DNA from 2 places in the Saccharospirillum sp. ABV4_185 genome. Region 1 is predicted to be linked to the other one. Evidence: predicted binding sites of a transcription regulator. Region 1 holds the regulator's gene; the other holds the start of a gene.
The links. Region 1 encodes FNR, which switches genes on or off when oxygen is low (the NO sensors DNR and NnrR bind a similar motif). Its sites were predicted from a motif close to TTGATNTANATCAA; they were not measured.
Positions count from the first base shown of each region.

Region 1 (10,238 bases):
TATGGACCCATCAGCGTATCGGGGTCGGCCTGAATCAGGCCGTGTTTCGGGCTGATGCGGTCGAGCTGTTCGATGTAGATATCGCTGTGCACGCGGCGCACAGTTTCCGGGCCATCGAGGCGGGCCTCGCGAACAATCAGTTGGTTGACCAGGCCGGTTTCATCGAGCCGGTTGAGGATGGCTTCGAGGCGCTGCGGCGATTCCGGATGACCTTCGCCCATGTCGTGCAGCTGGCAAACCGGATGCTGGATGAGCGCTGTTCGAGTCATGCGGACGGTCCATTGAAAGGCAAGGCAGTATAAGGCTAGTCTTGTCGCGATTCATCCCGACTTTGGTGGTACCGTGCCCGACCTCAGTGCTTTTTTCCAGCCCAAGAGCGTTGCTGTTCTGGGTGCCTCTGAACGACCCGGCAGTATGGGCGCTGTGGTCACCACCAACTTGAAAGACGCTGGCTTCGAAGGCCGCATTTACGGCGTTAACCTCAAAGGTTACGACAGCGTTTACGGCTTCCCCTGTTATCGCTATGTCCGCCAGATTCCCGACCCGGTTGATCTGGCGCTGATCTGTTTGCCGCCGGAAACTATTTTGCGCGTTTTGCCGCAACTTGGCCGTAAAGGCATTAAGGCAGCGATTATTCTGACTGGCGGCCTGTCGCGGCGTCTGGCGGTGGAACAGAAACGCCGTCACCAGCGTATTGAAGAGCTGGCGCGCGAGCTGAATATCCGCGTGCTCGGCCCGCATTGTCTGGGTGTGCTGGTGCCGGATGCGCACCTGAATGCGAGTTTCGCGCATCTGAATGCGCAACCGGGGCGTTCGGCTTATGTCGGTCATTCGGCGGCGCTGGGTTCGGCCTTGTTGGATTGGGCCGGAGCCCGTGGTATTGGCTTCTCGCACTTTCTGACTGCCGGTTCCAGCGCCGATCTGCGCATCTCCGACATCGTCGATCACCTGTCCACCGATCGCCGCGTGCGCGCCATTCTGATTCATCTGGAGCAGATCCGTGACGCCAACCGTTTGTTGATTGCCATGCGGGCGGCGGCGCGTTCGAAAAAGGTGCTGGCGATCCGCACTCAGGTACAGGACAAATTACCGCCGGGCCTGATCGACCGCCGCGCCGTGGATGACGAATTCTTCGCCCGCGCCGGTGTGCTGCAGGTCGATAGCGTCGATGGTTTGTTCAGCGGCCTGGAGGTGCTGTCGCGGGCGCGGCCGTTGCACCGCCCTAACCTGGCCATCGTCAGCAATGGCCTGGGTCCGGCGATGCTGGCACGGCAGCAGTTGCAGGCGCTCGGTGGACAGTTGGCGCCGGTCGACAAGGTCAGCGAACGGCTGACCGATCTGTGGTATGCCGACGAAACCGGCTACAACCCGGCCATCCTGCCGGCCAACGCCAGCGGCGACGACTATGTGCGAGTGCTGACTGAGTTGGAAAAGGAAGGCGCCATTGGCGGCATTCTGGTGGTGCACGGCCCCAACCGACGCTCCGACCCGACCGAGGTGTCGAAAAAACTGTTGCCCTGGGTTAAACGCAGCCGGCGACTGGTGCTGACCTGCTTTTTGGGCGGCGTCAGTATTGGGCCGGCCCGAGCCGCCTTTGATGCCGCTGGCCTGCTGAATTTCGATTCGCCCAACGACGCCGTCGAGGCGTTTTTTACGCTGGCCAAACATGAAATGGCGCAAGAACGCCTGCGTGAGACGCCAACGTCCATGGCGCTGGGTTTTCAGCCCGATCGCGACCAGGCGTTACAGCTGTTCCGTCAGGCAGAGGAAAACAAACGACGCTATTTCACCTGGGCCGAAGCGCGGATGTTGATGCGGCTTTATGGTTTCCAGATGGTCGATTCCACCTTTGGCGTCGACTTCGACCGGGTGCTGGAACGACTGACCGGGCGCTATTTTCCGGCCTCGCTGCGACTGGTTCATGAAGCCTATTGCTATCCCTTTGCCTACAACGAAACGCCCGCCGAACGTTGGCGTGGTGTGCGTATCGAATTGAATTCTGCGGAAGAATTGCGGCAGGCGCGGGCTGAGCTGGAAGCTGAAAAAGCCGAGCGCTTTCCCAACAGCCGTACGCTTGGTTGGGGCGTACAGCCGATGCGGCGTAAGATCGATCATCTGCAATTCAGTCTGGGTATGACGCGCGATGAAGCCTACGGGCCGTTGATTTTGTTTGGCGAAGGCGGCTCGCGCGCCGATATGCTGGCCGACCGTCAGGTGGCATTGCCGCCGCTCAACGCCAGTCTGGCGCGGCAAATGATTCAGCGCTCACACGGTTATCAGGTTCTGGCTGAGCGTTCTGATCATCTGGAAAAAGATCTGGCGCGTTTGACCCGGGCGTTGAAGACGCTGTCGCAGATGGTCATCGATCTGCCTGAACTGGCCGGGCTGGAAGTGAATATTCTGCTGCAGCCGGGCGAAGAGTTGCTGGTGTTGGGCGTGGCCGCCTGCCGTGGTCCGGCTCAGCGTCCGGCCTTGAATCCCTATCCGAGTGAACTGGTTGAACGTCTGAGCCTGAAAGATGAGCGTTCGGTGCTGATCCGTCCGATTCGCGGTGAAGACGAGCCGTTATTGAAAGCCTTCTTCGGTGGCTTTGACAGCGAAGCCCTGCGTTTGCGCTTTTTCGGCAGCCGGCTGCACTTTGAACATCGAGAACTGGCGACTCTGTGCCAGATCGATTACCGCCGGGAAATGGTCTTTGTGGCGCTCATCGATGGCGCCATCGTCGGTGAAATGCGGCTCTGGACCGATGTGAACACCAACGAGCTGGAGTTCGCCATCATGGTCCTGCCGGCTTATCAGGGCAGCGGTCTGGCCGGTCAGTTGATGCGTAAGACGCTGGATTACGGCCGAGCTCAGGGCGTGGATCGGATCGTGGCGGATGTGTTGGCGGAAAATCAGCCGATGCTCGGTCTTGGCCGGCATTTTGGTTTTAGCGTCGAACCCGACGAAGAAGGCGTGGTTCGGCTAGTCTTGCCGCTGAAAGCGGATTAAGGAGTGCGCTTGTGTTGTATGAATTAGGCCAGCACCGGATTGAACTGCCTGGCTCGGCGCCGGCAGTCCGTTCGGATGACCGGTTATTGCTGTGGCAAGACGGCGAACTGGTCAGTCCGGAGGATAACTGGGTACAACGACGCAGTGATTGGCCGAGCGATCAATTGGTCAGCGAAGAATTTGTTGGCTTGCTCGACGGCCATCCTTATTACACCGCCGAATTGGATAACACCGAAAACTGGCCGAGATTGGGTTTGAGAGACATTGGTCTGCGCAGTGAAACGGCCTTTATGTTGGCGGCGCGAGCTCGTGGTCTGTTGGATTGGCGTCGTCAGCATCGGTTTTGTGGCCAGTGTGGCCAGCCGACAACCAGATTGTCGGGCGAGTCGGCCATGGTCTGTGAGCCCTGCAAGCTGCGCTTTTACCCGCGTGTCAGCCCCTGCGTGATTGTGCTGATTACCCGGGGGCCCCAAGTGCTGCTGGCTCAGGGCGTGCGCCATCGCAGTTCCGGCTGGTACAGCACCCTGGCCGGTTTTGTTGAAACCGGTGAGTCGCTGGAACAGGCGGTACACCGCGAAATCCGCGAGGAAGTCGGCGTCGAGGTAACCAATCTGCGCTATCAGGGCAGTCAGACCTGGCCGTTCCCGCATCAGTTGATGCTCGGCTTCTGGGCCGACTACGCCGGTGGCGACATCGTTCCGGAACCGGGTGAAATTGCTGATGCGCAGTGGTTTCACGTCGACCAGCTGCCGCAATTCCCGCCCGGTTTTTCCATTGCCGGCTATATGATCGAGGCTTACCGGCGTTCCTGGTCGTCCGTTGAGGCGCCATTTTCCGGGTGAGCGCGTAAGTCTTGGCGCACGAACCAGGCAATGCCGCCGAAGAAGGCGAACATCAAACCCACGGTGACTAAGCCAGCGATAACTACAGTGTCGAAATACATGGTTGGAACCCCTTGGACTGGAGGATGCGTTCAGTCTAGGGGAGGTCGGGGAGGGGCTATTGATGTGGATCAAGGCCGCGCCGGCGGCCAGTTGATCCAGATCAATTCAGGCGCTGATGCCCAGTTCCAGGCGCTCGCAATCGGCCAGAGAGGCCATTTGCGTCAGCGCATCGAGATCGACGATTTCGATATCCCGCGCACTGCTGCTATCGGCCAGGATGCCCTGGCGCTGAAAACGGGTGAAGACGCGGCTGACGGTCTCTACCGCCATGCCCAGATAGTTGGCAATGTCACTGCGCGCCATGGTCAACCGGAACTGGGTACCGGAGTAGCCGCGGCGGCGGAAACGGGCAGCGAGGTTGAGCAGGAAGGAGGCGATGCGTTCCTCGGCGCTCTTCTTGCTCAGCAGCAACATCATTTGTTGGTCTTCACGCAGTTCGCGCCCCATCAAACGCAGCAGTTGGCGACGCAACTCTGGCAACTGGCCCGATAACGCATCCAGACGATCAACCGGAATTTCACAGACGTTGGTGGTTTCCAGGGCGCGGGCCGAGGCTGGGTAAACCGGAGAGTCGTAGGCGTCCAGGCCAACCAGTTCGCTGGCCAGATGGAAACCGGTGATCTGTTCATCACCTTCCTGAGTCAGCGTATAGGTTTTAACGGTACCGGTCCGTACAGCAAAGACCGAATTGAAAGGTTCACCCTGCGCAAACAGTAACTCGCCTTTTTTGATCGGTCGGCCACGGCGGATGATCGCATCCAGTTTATCCATTTCACTGGTTTTCAGTGACAGCGGCAGGCACAACGGATGCAGACTGCAATTGCTGCAGTGAGTGGTCAGCGACATCGTTTCTCTCCCGTCCAAGGGTGGGATAATCACCTTCCTACAGCCAGAGTAGAACGCCGATTATCTGTTGTTCGCCATCTTAGCCGAAACCGTCGTGCTGTACAGGGTTGTGGCTCAATCGTCGTTCGGCGGAACCCAGGTATTGACGCGGGTTTGCGCCATTGGGCTGTACTCACTGCCTTCATTAACCGGCGCTAATGGGATGCCCGTCGCCTGTAGCGATAGAAAATCGAATTGCTCACGGTCCGCCAGTTGGGACGGTGCGATGTTCTGGATGGACCGAAAAATATTTTCGACTCGACCGGGATGCTGTTTTTCCCAGTCGCGCAGCATGGCTTTGATGGATTGACGCTGCAGATTGTCCTGCGAACCACAGAGGTTGCATGGAATGATCGGGAATTCCCGCTCGATGGCGTATTGCTCGATATCGCTTTCGCGGCAATAGGCCAACGGCCGGATCAGCACATTGGTGCCGCTGTCGGACAACAGTTTGGGGGGCATGGCTTTCAGCTTGCCGCCGTGAAACATGTTCAGAAACAGCGTTTCCAGAATATCGTCACGATGGTGGCCTAAGGCAACCTTGGTGGCACCGATCTGATCGGCAAAGGCATAGAGCGTGCTGCGTCGCAGCCGCGAGCAGATACCGCAGGTGGTTTTGCCCTCCGGTACCATTTCCTGAACCACGCTGTAAGTATCGCGTTCCAGGATGTGGTAAGGCACGCCCAGGTTTTTCAGGTACTGCGGCAGGATGTGTTCCGGGAAACCCGGTTGTTTCTGATCGAGATTGACCGCCACCAGCTTGAAGTCGACCGGGGCGCTGCGCTGCAGGCTGATCAGGATATCGAGCATGGTGTAGGAATCTTTGCCGCCGGACAGGCAGACCATGATGGTGTCGCCGTCTTCAATCATGTTGAAGTCAGCGATGGCGCGGCCGGTTTCCCGGCGCAAGCGTTTTTGCAGCTTGTTGAATTCGGTGCGCGATTTTTTCTCAGCGAGGGTCTGGGCAGTCATGGACAATCGGGTGGCTCGGGGTTGGGCGCGTGTTCTACCACCTCGGGCGCCGAGGGACAAGTGTTGTCGTGAAATCAGGCGGCCTGTTCAGAGGGTTCCATCGAATAGACGCGCCGGAACGGCCGGTCGTCAACCCGGTGGCCGCGATGACAGGCCTGACGCCATAGCTCGACCGCCTGGTCGCTGTCCAAAATGGGGACCTCACCGCCGGCATAAAAGCGGGCGTTCAAGGCCGCCAGGGCCGTGGCATAACCCCAGTTCAGGCTGAGTTCCTGATGGGGATCTTTGAGGAAGCAGCGTTGGCTGGCCAGGCCACGAATCTGACAGGCCAGTTCCGGCCATTGCGCGATGTATTCATCCCAGACGCGTTTGTGTTGCCAGGCGGTCATGCCGAACGGGCCATAGCGGTTGCTGCTGCGACGTTGTTGTTCAGCGCCGGCGACCGCGTCGAGCCAGGCCGGCAGACCCGGATCGGTTAATTGCGCCTGCTGCAGCGCCGGTTCGATGACACAGCTTTTCAAATCCAGACAATACGCCTTCATAGCGGACACCTCCTGAGGTTCGCAGTCAGCCTGCAAAAACAGCACTGAACTCGACCTGAACTGCCTATATCTGGGTTAACGGCCGGCGCTTTCAAGGCTGAAGCGGGTGCGCTGATGAAACAGCTCGGGCAACTCATCGGCGAGTAGTGCATCGATGCGCGGTGGCAGGCGGTGATCGTCCATGGCGCGCGGGTATTGTGGTGCCAGACGGTCATCACTCAGGTGTTGCCAGGGGCTGGTGGAGTGCAGAAAGCGGCGGGCGAAGTCGTCACCGTAGCTGAGGCAGCCGTGCAGGATGACATCGACATAGGTCTGCATAATGGGTCGATGCGGCTGGGGTGTTTCGCTGGAATAACCGACATAAGCCCACAAGGGCAACTCCGTTGGTAAGGACTGCTGGCCGAGCGAACGCACCTCGGACCAGTCGATGCGATGCCGATCATAGCCTTGTTCGCGCTCATCAAAGCGCGCCAGGTTGGTGTCATCGACGATAAAGACGACACCATTGCAGCGACTGTCCGGATTCAGATGCGCACCCACAGCAGTAGCGCCATAATCCGGTACTGGAACTGACCAGCGGCGCTCAATGCCGTCGATCTCCACGGCCAGGGCATCGCCACCGATACCCGTGCGGCGCCGGCTTTCCGCGCTGATCAAGCTGCCATAACCGAAAATTGCCTGCATCGTTAAAAGACCCCCAGCATGCGCGCGGAATTGAACATCAGCCAGCCGGCGAAAAATAACAGCGTTGCCCCGATCAGCGCGCGTAGCGCGGGGCGTCGTAACCAGCCATTCAACTGTTGGCTAAAGGCGCCGGTGGCCAGCATGGCCGGCAGCGTACCGACACCAAAGGCCAGCATCAAAGCGGCGCTGCCCAGGGCGTCGGCCTGGGTCGCCGCATAGCCAAGGGCGGTATAGACCAGGCCACAGGGCAGTAATCCCCAAATCATACCGACCGGATAGGCTTGCAGCGGATGGCGTAACGGCACCCAGCGCCGGGCCAGAGGTTGCAAGCGGCGCCACAGCGGCAGCGCCAGCTTCTCCAACTGAGTGATCCAGGCTTTGATGTTCAGGTAATAGAGCGCGATCAACACCAGCAGCGCAGCGGCGATCAAACGCAGAATAGGGGTGGCAGAGGCGGGCAGCCAATGCAGACCGGCGCCGATCAGCAGGCCGAGCAGGGCGTAGGTGGAAATGCGCCCTAAATTATAAAACAGCAAGCTGCCTGAGCCTTGGCTGTGTAGTCCAAGCGCCAGCGTAATGCCTCCGCACATGCCCAGACAGTGGCCGGCGGAAATCAGCCCGATCAGGGCCGCAGATAGCAGATCAGCGATCACGGTGGGACTTATGGTCGTCGGGAATCATGTCGTCATCGTCGTCGAAGAGGATGCGTTGCGCCGGGCTGTCCAGGTCGTCGTATTGGCCGGAGCGCACCGTCCACCAGAACAGGCCGCCGCCGATCAGCAGCAGGAAACCGGTGATGGGCAGCAAAAGCAGCAGAATATCCATGGCTTAATTCAAACGTCTCAGTCGCAATGCATTGAGCACGACCAGCAAGGAGCTGGCCGACATGCCAATAGCCGCTTGCCAGGGTGTTACCCAGCCCAACGCAGCCAATGGCAGGGCGACGCCATTGTACACCAGAGCCCAGAGCAAATTCTGGCGAATGATGCGCCGGGTCTTGCGCGCGGCCCTGACGGCCGCTGCCAGCACGGTCAGTTTGTCATTCAGCAAGAGCGCATCTGAAGCTTGCTTGGCCAGGTCGGTACCTGAGGCCAGGGCGATGGATACGGGCGCACCGGCCAGCACCGGCGCATCGTTGATGCCGTCGCCGACCATGGCGATGCGCAAGCCGTCGTCCTGTTGTTGATGCAACCAACTTAGCTTATCCGCCGGGCTTAACCCTGAACGGTAGTCTCCGCTCAGCGATAAAGCGTTTAAGCGCGCATCGGGCATGGGGTTGGGATCACCGGTCAAGACATGGCAGCGCAGACCCAGCTCGGCCAATTGCTGTAACGCCGGTGCGGCGGTGGCGCGTAATTCGTCCGCCAGTTGAAACCGGGCCAGGGGGACGCCGTTGTAGCTGAGCCAGAGAGTACCTGGTGTTTGTGGCGTTTGACTCGGCTCGGTCAGTGCAAAGGCGGCGCTGCCCAGACGGTATTCACCGCTGCTATCGCGTCCGGAAACGCCTTGCGACGGGTGCAAGGTTCGCTCGACTAACAAGGGTAACGATGCACCAGCGGCGGCTTCTCGAAAGGCCCGGGCCAGGGGGTGATCGCTGTCGGTTTCGAGGGCGGCGGCCAGTTCGATCAGTTCCGAGGCACTGCGCTGTGCCGATGGCTGTACTTCTGTCTGTACCAGTCGAAACCGGCCTTCGGTCAGGGTGCCGGTCTTGTCGAAGGCAAGATCGGTGATGTCGGCCAAGCGTTCCAGGGTATGGCCGCGGGTGACGATCAGGCCTTCTTTGGCCAGGCTTTGTGTCGCCTGCGCCAGGACGGTAGGCGTTGCCAGGCTGAGTGCGCAGGGGCAGGTGACCACCAACACACTGATAACGATCCAGAAAGCGCGGTCCGGGTCGATCCACAGCCAGGCCAGGCCAATCAGCGCGGTGATGATCAAGGTGGTCCAGACGAAATGTCTTGCCCCGCGATCGGCCAGTTCTGCCAGGCGCGGTTTCTCACTGGCGGCTTGTTCGAGCAGTTGCGTGAGGGCTGAGGCTGAGCTGTCGGCGCCGAGTCGTTCGACCTCGATTTCGACCGCCTGGCTGAGGTTGGTGGTGCCTGCCAGTACCGTATCGCCGCTGGCTTTTGGTTGAGGCGCAACTTCCCCGGTCAGCCGCGCTTCATCGAATTCGCTGGCGCCACTGACAACACGGCCATCGACCGGGCAGAGTTCGCCGGCGCGGACCTGAATGCGCTCGCCGATGACCAGATCGCGTACCGCCTTTTGCTCAAAGTCGTCACCCTGACGCACCCGGCAGGTGGGTGGCAGTTGGCGCGCCAGCGCATTACTGGAGGCATGGACAGAGGTACGGGCACGAAATTCCAGGAAACGGCCCAGCACCAGAAAGAAGGTGAACATCGAGACCGATTCGAAATAGACCTCGCCCTGGCGGGTCAGGGTGGCCCAGACGCTGGCGCCGAAAGCGCCACCGATGGCCAGCGACACCGACACATCCATGCTCAGACTGCGCGCTCGAATAGAGCGCCAGGCGGCGGTGAAAAAGGGGCCGGCGCCGATGATGACGACCGGCAGGGTGATCAGCAGCGAGGTCCAGCGCAGCCAGTGCACATAGGTCGCTTCGATACTGCCGCTGTACAGCGCCACCGCATTCATCATCGCCTGCATCATGCCAATGCCGGCCACGCCCAGACGCAATAAGTAACGTCGTCCCGTTCGCTGACGCAGCGCTTCCTCGGCGTCGGCCTGGTACGGCTGTGCGCGGTAACCGAGCGAATGCAGCGCAATAAACAGCGTCGACAAAACAGCTTCGCCGGGTTGCCAGCGCAGCAGCAAACGGTGAGTGGTCTGATTGAACCGCGCCTCGGCAACGCCGGCTTGCTGATGCAGCCGCTTTTCAATCAGCCAACTGCAGGCGGCGCAACTGACGCCATCGATCATTAACGTCGCTTCGCATTGGCCGGAATCGAGCTGGCGTACAAAATCGGCCTGGACATCATCGCGGTCGTAGAGCGCCAGCTGTTCGCGGTCACGCTCGCTGACCGGTGGTGCGGCCGGGGTCTGGTCGGGATCGTGGAAGCGGTAATACTCGCCCAGACCGCTGTCGATAATGGTCTGGGCAGCGGCCAGACAGCCGACGCAACAGAAAACCCGGGCCTCGCCACCTACCTCGAGCTGAAAACGCTCATCGAAGGCCGGCAGACCGCAATGAAAGCAGGCCTGC
Region 1 covers NZ_JBSWUW010000001.1:2,484,920-2,495,157, forward strand. The annotation lists gene ACXAE6_RS11670 (histone deacetylase family protein) at 1-269, opposite strand, end outside; gene ACXAE6_RS11675 (bifunctional acetate--CoA ligase family protein/GNAT family N-acetyltransferase) at 343-2,991, shown strand; gene nudC (NAD(+) diphosphatase) at 3,003-3,833, shown strand; gene ccoM (cytochrome c oxidase subunit CcoM) at 3,788-3,934, opposite strand; gene fnr (fumarate/nitrate reduction transcriptional regulator Fnr) at 4,041-4,781, opposite strand; gene ttcA (tRNA 2-thiocytidine(32) synthetase TtcA) at 4,896-5,792, opposite strand; gene ACXAE6_RS11700 (hypothetical protein) at 5,867-6,334, opposite strand; gene ACXAE6_RS11705 (gamma-glutamylcyclotransferase family protein) at 6,410-7,018, opposite strand; gene ACXAE6_RS11710 (sulfite exporter TauE/SafE family protein) at 7,021-7,671, opposite strand; gene ccoS (cbb3-type cytochrome oxidase assembly protein CcoS) at 7,661-7,843, opposite strand; gene ACXAE6_RS11720 (heavy metal translocating P-type ATPase) at 7,847-10,238, opposite strand, start outside.

Region 2 (10,238 bases), on a different contig from region 1:
AGCAGCGGCAGAGGCGCTTGTAAGGATTCGGCGGCAGTGGCTTCGGTCATCGTTTAGATTTCCTAAACATTGGGTGTAGTTTTTTTAGTTTGTCTGAATTTAGATGTCAAGCGATGCTGACTCTCGTGGTCGCGACCCACAGCACTTAAACCCTAATCGCCTGGCTTGATAAAGCCGGCAAGAGAGGTCGCTATGTCGATGAATTCAGTTTGCAACACCACCCTGGAACACCACGCGGATCATCTGGATCGTCCCGCCTGGTGGGAAAAAATTCACACGCTTCTGGTTGCCTGGCAGCGCCGTCGGCGTATCGCGCGCTTATTGGACTACGACGATCATCTGCTGGAAGACATGGGCCATCGACGTTCTGATTTGCTCGAAGCCCTGGCCTTGCCAATAGCGGCCGATGCGCAGCTATTGTTATCGCAGCGTAAAGAGGAGCGCCGTCGTACCGGCTGAGGCTGCAGCCGGTTGAACCAGTGTGCGACACTGGGTGCCGTTTTTTTTCAGGAGTCTGTTTGATGAAACGCATCCTGGTACGCGGCACTTTAAGCATTCTGCCGCTGGCTATTTCTATCTGGTTGTTCTGGTCGATTGCGGTAACGCTCGACAAAATTGGCAAGGCGCTGTTGGGCCTGTTCGGTCTCGATTCACTCTGGCCCGGTGTCGGCCTGGCGCTGATGGTGGGCATCGTACTGGCCGTTGGAACGGCGTTGAGTATTCGTCCTTTCTACTGGATGTTCCGGCAGTTTGAGCAACAGTTGATGCGTACGCCGGTGCTGAAAACCATCTACGGGGCGGTCAAGGATGTGGCGACCCTGATCAATCAGAACGAAAAAGAACCCCGGCGCCGGCAAACCGTCCTGATTAAACAAGGCAGTGGTTACACCGTCGGTTTTGTCACCAGCGACCGGCTGCCCATGCCGCTGGCCAGAGCCATGCCGGACCAGGACGAAGACGATCCCTGGGTGCCGGTGCTGATTCAGATCAGCTATCAGGTGGCGGGTCTGACCGTGCTGGCGCGACGCTCGGAACTGATTGAAGTGGATTGGACCTTCGACGAAGCCCTGGCCTTTATGGTCACCGCCGGCATCAATCGCAGCACGGCCGCTTAATTCTGGCGGTCAGGCGCGATACTCAAAACCGCCACTGCCCAGCAGAAAGCTGATGGCGGCACCGATCAAGGCGAGAATAAATAAGGCCGGTATGGCGGCAATGGCCCACTTGACCATAAAGACGACCATCGACAAAAACGGCATACGAATGTTGGTGACGGTCACTTCGGTGGGGTGGCGATCGGACATAAATCACTCCTTAGGTTAAGCATAAAAAAAGCAAGGCGGGAATTGAGCCTTGCTTTAGCTTTGAACGGATAAGGGTTCGATTGCAACAACTCCGGCGCGGTGGCCGGAGTGAAAACAATCACAGCTGCGATTGCATGTAGCGTTCCAGACCGATCATTTTGATCAGTCGCAGTTGCTGTTCGAGGTAATAGGCGTGGTCCATCTCGGTGTCGTCGAGCAGCGTCACCAGCATATCGCGGGTGACATAATCCTGTTCGGCTTCGCACAGTTTGATGGTGTCTTTTAAGGCGTCTTTTACTTCGATTTCCAGATCGAGATCGGCTTGCAACATGGCCGGCACGTCTTCGCCAATGCGAATCGGCGCCCGCGTTTTCATGTCCGGTTTGCCTTCTAAAAACAGCATCCGTTCGATCAACTTGGTGGCGTGGCCGCGCTCGTCATCGAACTCGTGGTCTATGCGTTCGTAGAGTTTGTTCAAACCCCAGTCGCGATACATCTGCGAATGCAGGAAATACTGATCCATGGCCGCCAGTTCGTTCGACAGCAGCATGTTCAGAGCGTCGATGATGTTTGCCTTGCCTTTCATGATCAGTCCTCGTCGTTCATCTGCGCTTGCAGGTAGACTTCGATACCCATGGCGCCGATCTGATATTGCTGGGTTTCCACCCAGTCCAGCTGTTCTTCTTCGTCTTCCAGAATTTCGCTCAGCAGATCGCGGCTGACGAATTCCTGGTTTTGTTCGCACACTTCAATGGCTTCGCGCAGTTGCGCGATGGCTTCGATCTGAAAATCGTGATCGGCCTGCAACATTTCTTCGGTGTGTTCACCGATCATCAATCGATTCAGTTTTTGCAGATTGGGCAGACCTTCCAGAAACAGGATGCGTTCGATCAGTTCATCAGCCTGCTTCATGTCTTTGATGGATTTTTTGTAGTTGGCTTCGTTAAGCCGCTCCAGGCCCCAGTTTTTGTACATGCGGGCGTGCAGGAAATAGTGGTTGATCGCCGTCAGTTCGGTGGTCAACACCTTGTTCAGTTGTTCGATGATGCGGCTATCGCCTTTCACGATGGTCGCCTCCGGTTGGTATGAAGTTGGCCGCAGTATAGCGATGTCGATCAGCGTTTTGGTAGGTTGGAGGGTTAAAACTTTTTACATTTTGTTACAGATGGGAAGGGATGTCTTTTGCGAAAGGAAGCAAGGTTGGTTTGCAATCGATGCTGATTTGCATCAACGCTTAAAAGCTAACTTCTTTGTTACCTTAAAGGTGCACAATAGTCAGCTTGATAACTGGGTTTTGAGTACTGAGGAATCGCTATGCAGATCGGTCAAATTTGGCGGTCTTGTCGTCAATCAGGGTTTTTGGGTGTGTTTTTGGTACTGGTCACCTGGGCAACAACGGCATTGGCCCAACCGCTGTTGCCCTTTCCACAGCATCAGACTTATGCCGCAGGTAGTTTACAACCATCGCGTTGGAGTCAGGCGCAACAGGATCGTCATGTGCTTGAGTTTTACCGCCAGTGGAAGGCGGATTATCTGGTCGCCGTGCACAGCGACGATGGTCTGCCTCAGTACCGAGTCAGCTTTGGTTCGCAAAATCCTGGCCGTACCGTTTCCGAAGGGCAGGGTTATGGCATGTTGATTGTCGCTTTGATGGCGGGCGCTGATCCTGAGGCACGCTCGCTGTTCGATGGCCTCTGGCGCTTTGCCCGTGCCTGGCCCAGCGATATCGATTCGCGGCTGATGGGCTGGCAGATTCCCATTGATGAAGAAGAGGGTAACGACAGCGCTTTTGATGGCGATGCCGATATTGCCTACGCCCTTTTGTTGGCTTCGCGCCAGTGGCCGGATGGCGACTATCTGGCGGCGGCCAAGGAGGTGCTGGACGGCTTGCTTGCCAGTGCTGTTGGCCCGGACAGCGATCTGCCCACCTTTGGTGATTGGGTAGAGCCGGACGGCGAGGAATACAACCAATGGGGCACCCGCACCTCGGATTTTATGCCCGCTCATTTTCGCGCTTTTGCTGCCGTGACCGACGAACCGCGCTGGCTTGATGTCCGCGACCGCGTTTTGGAGGTGGCGCTGGCGCTGCAACAACAAGAAGCACCGCGCAGTGGTCTGTTGCCGGATTTTGCAGTCGTTGATCAGCACGGCCAGGTCTATGCGTCACCGCCGAATTATCTGGAAACCAGTTACGACGGCCACTACTTTTTTAATGCCGGGCGGGACCCCTGGCGCTTGGGAACCGAAGCCTTGCTCAGTGGCGAGCCGCGTGCCCGACAACTGGCTGCCGGCATTGCTGGTGGCATGCGTCGCATCACCGATGCGGATCCTGCACAGATGCAATCCGGTTATTTGCTCAGTGGTCTGCCGATTCCCTATGAAACCGAAAACAGCAGCTTCTTTATGGCACCGGTCGGTGTTGGCGCCATGCTGTTGGCAGACGGTCAGGATTGGTTGGACGATCTGTATCAAGCGGTTTACCAGCGCCACCAGGATTACTACGAAGACAGCGTCACCTTGCTCTGCCTGTTGGTAATGACCGGTAACTATTGGGACCCGGTCACTGCCACTCAGTAATTGTTGGTGTTATGAATTTGACGGAGCAGAGGCAGTCGTCTTAATGAATACCGAACCATTGCTTCGCTGGCTTGAACAGGATTCAGCGCGCATGGCGGCTTTGCATGTTGCCGCCGAGCTGAATCTGCCGGACTGGTGTCTGGCCGCTGGCTTTGTACGCAATCTGGTTTGGGACCGGTTGCACGCTTATCAGCGCGCCACGCCCTTAACCGATCTGGATTTAATTTATTTCGACGCGACTCATACCGATGAACAGCACGACCGAGCATTGGAAGTTCGCTTAAAGGCTGATCAGGAAGCACCCTGGTCGGTGAAAAATCAGGCCCGGATGCATCGTCGCAATGGCGATGCGCCTTACCGTTCAACCGCCGATGCCATGAGTTATTGGGTGGAAGTGGAGACCGCCGTCGGCGTGCGCCTGAATGACACTGGCGAGATCGAGTTGATCGCGCCCTTAGGGCTGGATTCGCTGATGAATGGTTATCTCAGCCTGAATCCCAAGCGGCCCAAGCCGGAAGTCTTTGCGCAACGTCAAGCGGAAAAATTCTGGTTAACGACCTGGCCGCAGTTGAAGGTTCGAATTTAAACCAGCGCCAACAGCAACAGCACAATGGCGATCAATAAACTGACTCTGAGTTCGTACTGAGCGGTGTGTGCCAACAAGGCATTGAGTTCACTGCCCCGATAGCGGCGCAGTTGATGATCCAGCTGCCAGGCCCAGTACAAGCTGGGTAGTAAGGCTACGGGCACTAACAGCGGTAAATGGCTGAGCCCGGCGGCCACCAACGCCAGTACCAAGGGGCTGACTAAGGCGGCCCTGTACAACCAATGGGCGCCTTTGGGTCCGAGCCGAACCGCCAGGGTGATTTTGCCGCTGCGACGATCGGTATCGATATCGCGGATGTTATTGACCATCAAAATAGCGCAGCAGGGTAAGCCGACCATCAAACCGACCCAGAGACTGGCGATGTGCCATTGTTCGGCTTGCAGCCAGTAGCAGCCGATCACCGCCACCAGGCCAAAGAAAATCAGCACCGCCACTTCACCCAAACCATGGTTGGCCAGCGGCCAGGGACCGGCGGAATAAGCCAGAGCGGCGATGATGGAGGCCATCCCCGCCAGCGTCAGTGGCCAGCCGCCGGCGATAACCAAGGGTGTTCCCGTCAGCAAACAAAACGACAGACAAACCCACAGCGCGCGGCGCATATGCGCAGGCGAAATCAGCCCGCTCTGGGTGACGCGGGTCGGTCCGAGTCGCTCGCCGGTGTCGACACCGCTTTCGGCGTCGAACAGATCGTTGGCCAGGTTGACCAGAATTTGTAATCCCAGCGCGCAGAGCAGCGCCAACAACGCCAGTGTCGGGTTGAAGTGGCCGTGATAAATGGCCAGGGCGACCGCCGCTATGATGGGCGCAACGGCCGCTGGCAAGGTGCGCGGCCGCGCCGCCAGTAACCAGGGATTGGTACGATCTTTGGTTTGGACCGTCATGCCGAAGGATTCCTCACGGAGATTTATGCCGCCATGCTAACGCAAAACCGCTGTCGTCGGCTGACCTGGCTCAAGCTCTGGTGCAATGCGTGCGGCGACCTGAGGCGGCGTCTTTGTTATGATGCCGGTTTTTGATGGATGCCTTTATGACACAGTCTCCCAGCCAGCAACAACTCGATACAGTGCCCACCTTGCCCGCTGAAGCACGCTACGATTTTCTAGTGCGTTCGGTATTGGCAAATGAACAGGTCTGGACACTGCGTGGTGACGACGGCACGGTGCTGATGTCCTGCGATGGCGATGACTGTTTGCCGATCTGGCCGCATGCCGAATTTGCCCAGCAGTGGGCCAGTGGTGACTGGGCCGATTGCCAACCCTTAGCCATTGATCTGGCGGCCTGGCTGGAACGCTGGTTGCCCGGATTACAGGAAGACGGTTTGGCGCTGGCGGTATTCCCCGGCAAAAAAGAAGAAGGCATTGTCCTGGAACCGCTGGAGTTTCTTGAGCTGCTGTCTGCCGGTCAGGATTAAGCGGGCGCGCTGTGTCGCCATCGCCCGAGGTAAAGCGCCGAGTCGATAACACGGGCGTCGCCATCGCTGTCATCCTGGCGACCGGTTTTTTCCTCGCCCTGGGCGATGCGGTGATCAAGGGCATCAGCACGCACTTTACGCTGTGGCAGATTTTCACCCTGCGTTCGCTGTTGGTATTACCCGTTTTGGCGGTGGCGTTGCGTTGGCGTACCAAAGCCCTGGCGTTGTGGCCCAAGCGGCCGGGATGGACCCTGGTGCGCAGCGCCTTGCTCAGCGCCATGTGGATCGCCTATTACACCTCGCTGCTCTACGTTGAGCTGTCGATTGCCTCGGCGGTTTATTATTCCTCGCCCATCTTTATAACGCTCTTTGCCGCCTTGTTGCTCGGCGATAACGTTGGTCGCGCCGGTTGGTTTGCTGTTGTGCTGGGCGCTGTTGGTGTCTTGTTGATCCTGCAGCCGACTGCCTCGGCTCTTAACCTCTATAGCTTGCTGCCCTTGGCCTCGGCACTGGCCTATGCCCTGGCGATGATACTGACGCGTGCGCAATGCGCCGACGAAGAACCGCTGCTGTTGTCGATCTGGCTGAATCTGGTGATGTTGTTGCTCGGCATCGGTTTCAGCCTTGTACTGAGCCAGACTTCACCCGCTTCCCTGAGCGCAGCGCACGCTTTTTTGTTCGGTGCCTGGGGTGCCATGGATGTGCTGCAGTGGGCGGCCATGGCCTTGCTGGCGGTCGCCATTATTGTTGGCAGTGTTGGTGCGGCGGTGGCTTATCAATTGGGCCGCCCGACCACCGTTGCCACCTTCGATTTTGCCTATGTCGCCTTTGCCACCGCCTGGGGTGCGCTGCTGTTTCACGAAGTGCCTGGACCGATCGCGAGTGTGGGAATCGTGCTGATCGCAGCGGCTGGTTTGCTCGCAGTGCGCAGCCGTGGTGTCGAATCAAGCTGAGGTTTGTTCTGTTCGCTTAATCCGGTCCGTTTCTGTCCCAATGCCTCGCTAAACTGCCTCGCTCTGTTCACCAAAAGTGAGGCTCACTATGCAAACAGCAGTGTTTATTGCCACCAGCCTGGACGGTTATATCGCCCGACCCGATGGCGCTCTGGATTGGTTATTGCGACCGGAGTATTCGCCTGATGGGGAAGACTTCGGCTACGCCGATTTTATCGCCACCGTCAGCTGTGTGGTCATGGGGCGGCACACCTTCGAGCAGGTGCTGAGCTTTGACGACTGGTTTTATCACGGCAAGCGCGTCGTGGTGATCTCACGCAGCAAAGCAGCGGTGCCCGAAGGCTTTGCGCATGATGCCGAAAGTTTTGTCGGCTCGCTGGATGACCTGATGCAGCAGTTGCAGGAGCAGGGCGAAACGCGGCTGTACGTCGATGGCGGCCAGTTGATTCAGTCCTGTCTCAGTGTCGACTTAATTGACGAAATGATCATCACCCGGGTGCCGGTGTTGCTCGGTTCCGGACGGCCACTCTTTGGCGCCTTGCCCGCCGACCGAAAGTTCCAGCATCAGCACACCCAGGCTTACGCCAACGGTCTGGTGCAGTCGCATTATCGACGGCGTTAGCCGTCGCCGAGTTTCTGAGCCAGCCATTTGCAGGCGCTGTTTTGTTGTGACTCCAGCTGTCGGTGCGCCAGCAGAGATGCCACTGGCCGGCCATTCAGTTCAATCCTTGCTGCTGATCAGGCGTTGGCGGGCTTGGCGGCCGTCTGTGCATCGCGATAGCGCACCCAGGCCACATAACCGAAGCCGGGCAGGTTCATCAGCACGCCATAGATCAGCGGCACCACGGCCAAGGCTGGTTGCTGCATCAGGCTGATGGCCACCAGCAAAGCAGTGCCTGCGTTTTGAATACCCACTTCGACTGCCAGCGTGCGGGTTTGTGCTACTGGCAGACGCAGTCGGGCGGCAATCCAGCCAGCGGCCAGCATGGCGACGCACGACAACAGCAGCACCGCCAGTGCCTGGGTCGGGTTCAGCAGCCGGGTCCAGTTGGTGATGATCAGGCCCAGCACCACCAGCAACATCAAGCCGGTGCCGATCCGTTTGCACCAGGGTTCCAGTTGATCCGCCAGTCGACCGGCCCAGTGGCGAATGGCCATGCCCAGCAACACCGGTACCAGGGTGACTGCCAGCAGTTGTTTGATGGTGGTGGCGATCGGTAATTGCAGGTCGACCCAGTCGCCACCCGCCTGAGCCAGGTAAAGACCAAACAACAGCGGCAGCGTGAAGGGCACCAGCAAGCTGCTGATGGCGGTCAGGCTGATGCTCAGCGCTACCTCGCCATGAGCGAGATAGGCAAACAGATTCGAGGTAGCGCCGCCGGGGCACAGCGACAGTAAAAACAGACCGGCGGCTGTGGCCCCATCCAGACGCAGCACGGCGATAACCACCAGCGCCAAGGCGGGCAGCAACAGCATCTGTAACGCCAAACCCAATAACGGCAGCGCCGGTGCTTGCAGCACCTTGATAAAATGCTGGCGGGTTAGACCCAGGCCCATCGCCAGCATAATGAAGGCGAGCACCAGTGGCAGAATGACTTGAGAAAGTGTGGCTGACATCAGTTACAGTCCTTGAGTTATGACAGCGTCAGGCTATACAAACTGGCCGCTACGACCTTGACCTACGGCAAGTGGCGCGATGGTTTTTGTATGGCAGGTTGCTGCCTGACGGTTTATGACAGTCAATAAATTGAGCGAGTTGTTATGTTGATGCAACGCAGCGGCGTTAATTATTTTGCACAAGCCTTGGCGTTTTTTTTTGCGTTGGCGCCGGGTCTGGTCCTGGCGGTAATCGGTGGGCTGGGTACGCTGCAAAGCCTGACGTTTTATGTATTCAGCTATGGTGTCGAGATGAGTCCGGCGGTGCTCGGTGCCACCAGTGTGACGCTGTTACTGCACCCTTTGCTGTTTATGTTGGGGTTTTACTTGAGCCACCGTGGTGGCCGCGTTTTGCTGGGCAAAAGCGCCTGGTTGACGGGAAAGCGCGGATCGCTGTTGTGGCCTGATTGGCGTTATGCGCTGGCGGTCTTGGTTGTTTATCTGCTGCTGATGGGCGTGCGGCTGCTGCTGTCCTGAGCCCGCCGGTCGATCAACGCGCCGGGTCGACCCAGTCGGTCGTGCTGTTGTTGCGGCGAAACCAGCCGGTGATGGAAAAGCGACTGCGATTGGCGGCCAGCACTTCGTGTGGAAATTCCTCGCTGAGAAAAATCACCATGGCGCCGAGGCTGGGTTGCAGTCTGGCCAGTTCGGAATCGTCTTGGTCGTAGAGCACGATCTCGCCGCCATTGGATGAATTCCAGTCTGGGTTCAGGTAGGTGACGGTGGTCAGCACCCGATTGGAACGGCCGCGAAACGCATCCAGATGCTTGCGATAAAAAGCGCCGCTGTCATAGCGGGCGTAATGGCACTCGTAGTCGAACAACCCCAGCAGCAAGCGCCGGTTCAGTTCCACCCGCAAGGCTTCGGTCGCCGCCAGATAGCGCTGTTGAGCGTCGGTGTTTCCGGTCAGCCAGCAGGTGGCATCGCGGCGAATCAACTCATTGGTGTGATGATCCTGGCGACGGCCAATACCCGCCTGGCGCCACTGCTCATCGGGCAGGCGGTGCAAATCCTGCAGCAGATCCAGCGCCAGACCCGATTCCACGCCCAGAGGCAAATAAACCCAACCGGGGCCGCGCAGGCGATCGGCGATCAGGTCGTAATCCCAGACGGGCTGGTCGGCAGGTTGGATGATCAAGGGCGTATCCTCATAAGGGACGGGCGAGCATAGCGGCCGATGACGGTGGGTAAAGCAAAACCTTTTGATCGTGACGATCATTATTGGAACGCCTTTCGACTCGAACAAAGCCCTTGAAAAGCGCCGGCAGGCCCCGAGATAGAGCGGTATAAATAGTTGACTGTTTTACTCGGGTATTTATAATTCGCGCCACTATTGAGGTTGCAACGATCTAAGTTGCAACCAAGGCGGAAATGGAGCCTGGACCCGCACGGGAGCCACCTTATGAGATTAACCACCAAAGGCCGCTACGCGGTCACCGCCATGCTTGACCTGGCGCTGAACCAGCATGCCGGCCCGATCAGCCTGTCCGATATCTCACAGCGACAGGATATTTCGCTGTCCTACCTGGAACAGCTGTTCTCCAAACTGCGTCGTCACGGGCTGGTGACCTCGGTGCGTGGACCGGGTGGAGGTTATCGTCTGGGTCGTCCCAGTGCCGACATCAGCGTCGCTGACGTGGTCGATGCGGTCAGTGAAAGCCTCGATGCCACCCGCTGTAAAGGCAAAACCGGCTGCCAGCAGGGCGAGGTCTGTTTAACGCATCATCTGT
Region 2 covers NZ_JBSWUW010000002.1:174,173-184,410, forward strand. The annotation lists gene ACXAE6_RS17960 (LysR substrate-binding domain-containing protein) at 1-50, opposite strand, end outside; gene ACXAE6_RS17965 (hypothetical protein) at 193-459, shown strand; gene ACXAE6_RS17970 (DUF502 domain-containing protein) at 522-1,115, shown strand; gene ACXAE6_RS17975 (hypothetical protein) at 1,125-1,304, opposite strand; gene bfr (bacterioferritin) at 1,423-1,890, opposite strand; gene bfr (bacterioferritin) at 1,893-2,369, opposite strand; gene ACXAE6_RS17990 (family 8 glycosyl hydrolase) at 2,670-3,881, shown strand; gene ACXAE6_RS17995 (nucleotidyltransferase family protein) at 3,925-4,467, shown strand; gene ACXAE6_RS18000 (1,4-dihydroxy-2-naphthoate polyprenyltransferase) at 4,464-5,369, opposite strand; gene ACXAE6_RS18005 (DUF2750 domain-containing protein) at 5,516-5,899, shown strand; gene ACXAE6_RS18010 (DMT family transporter) at 5,911-6,852, shown strand; gene ACXAE6_RS18015 (dihydrofolate reductase family protein) at 6,941-7,474, shown strand; gene ACXAE6_RS18020 (bile acid:sodium symporter family protein) at 7,591-8,469, opposite strand; gene ACXAE6_RS18025 (hypothetical protein) at 8,614-8,985, shown strand; gene ACXAE6_RS18030 (2OG-Fe(II) oxygenase) at 8,999-9,646, opposite strand; gene iscR (Fe-S cluster assembly transcriptional regulator IscR) at 9,911-10,238, shown strand, end outside.
Region 2: the regulator FNR is predicted to act here: its motif matches at 5,430-5,443, upstream of ACXAE6_RS18000 (1,4-dihydroxy-2-naphthoate polyprenyltransferase).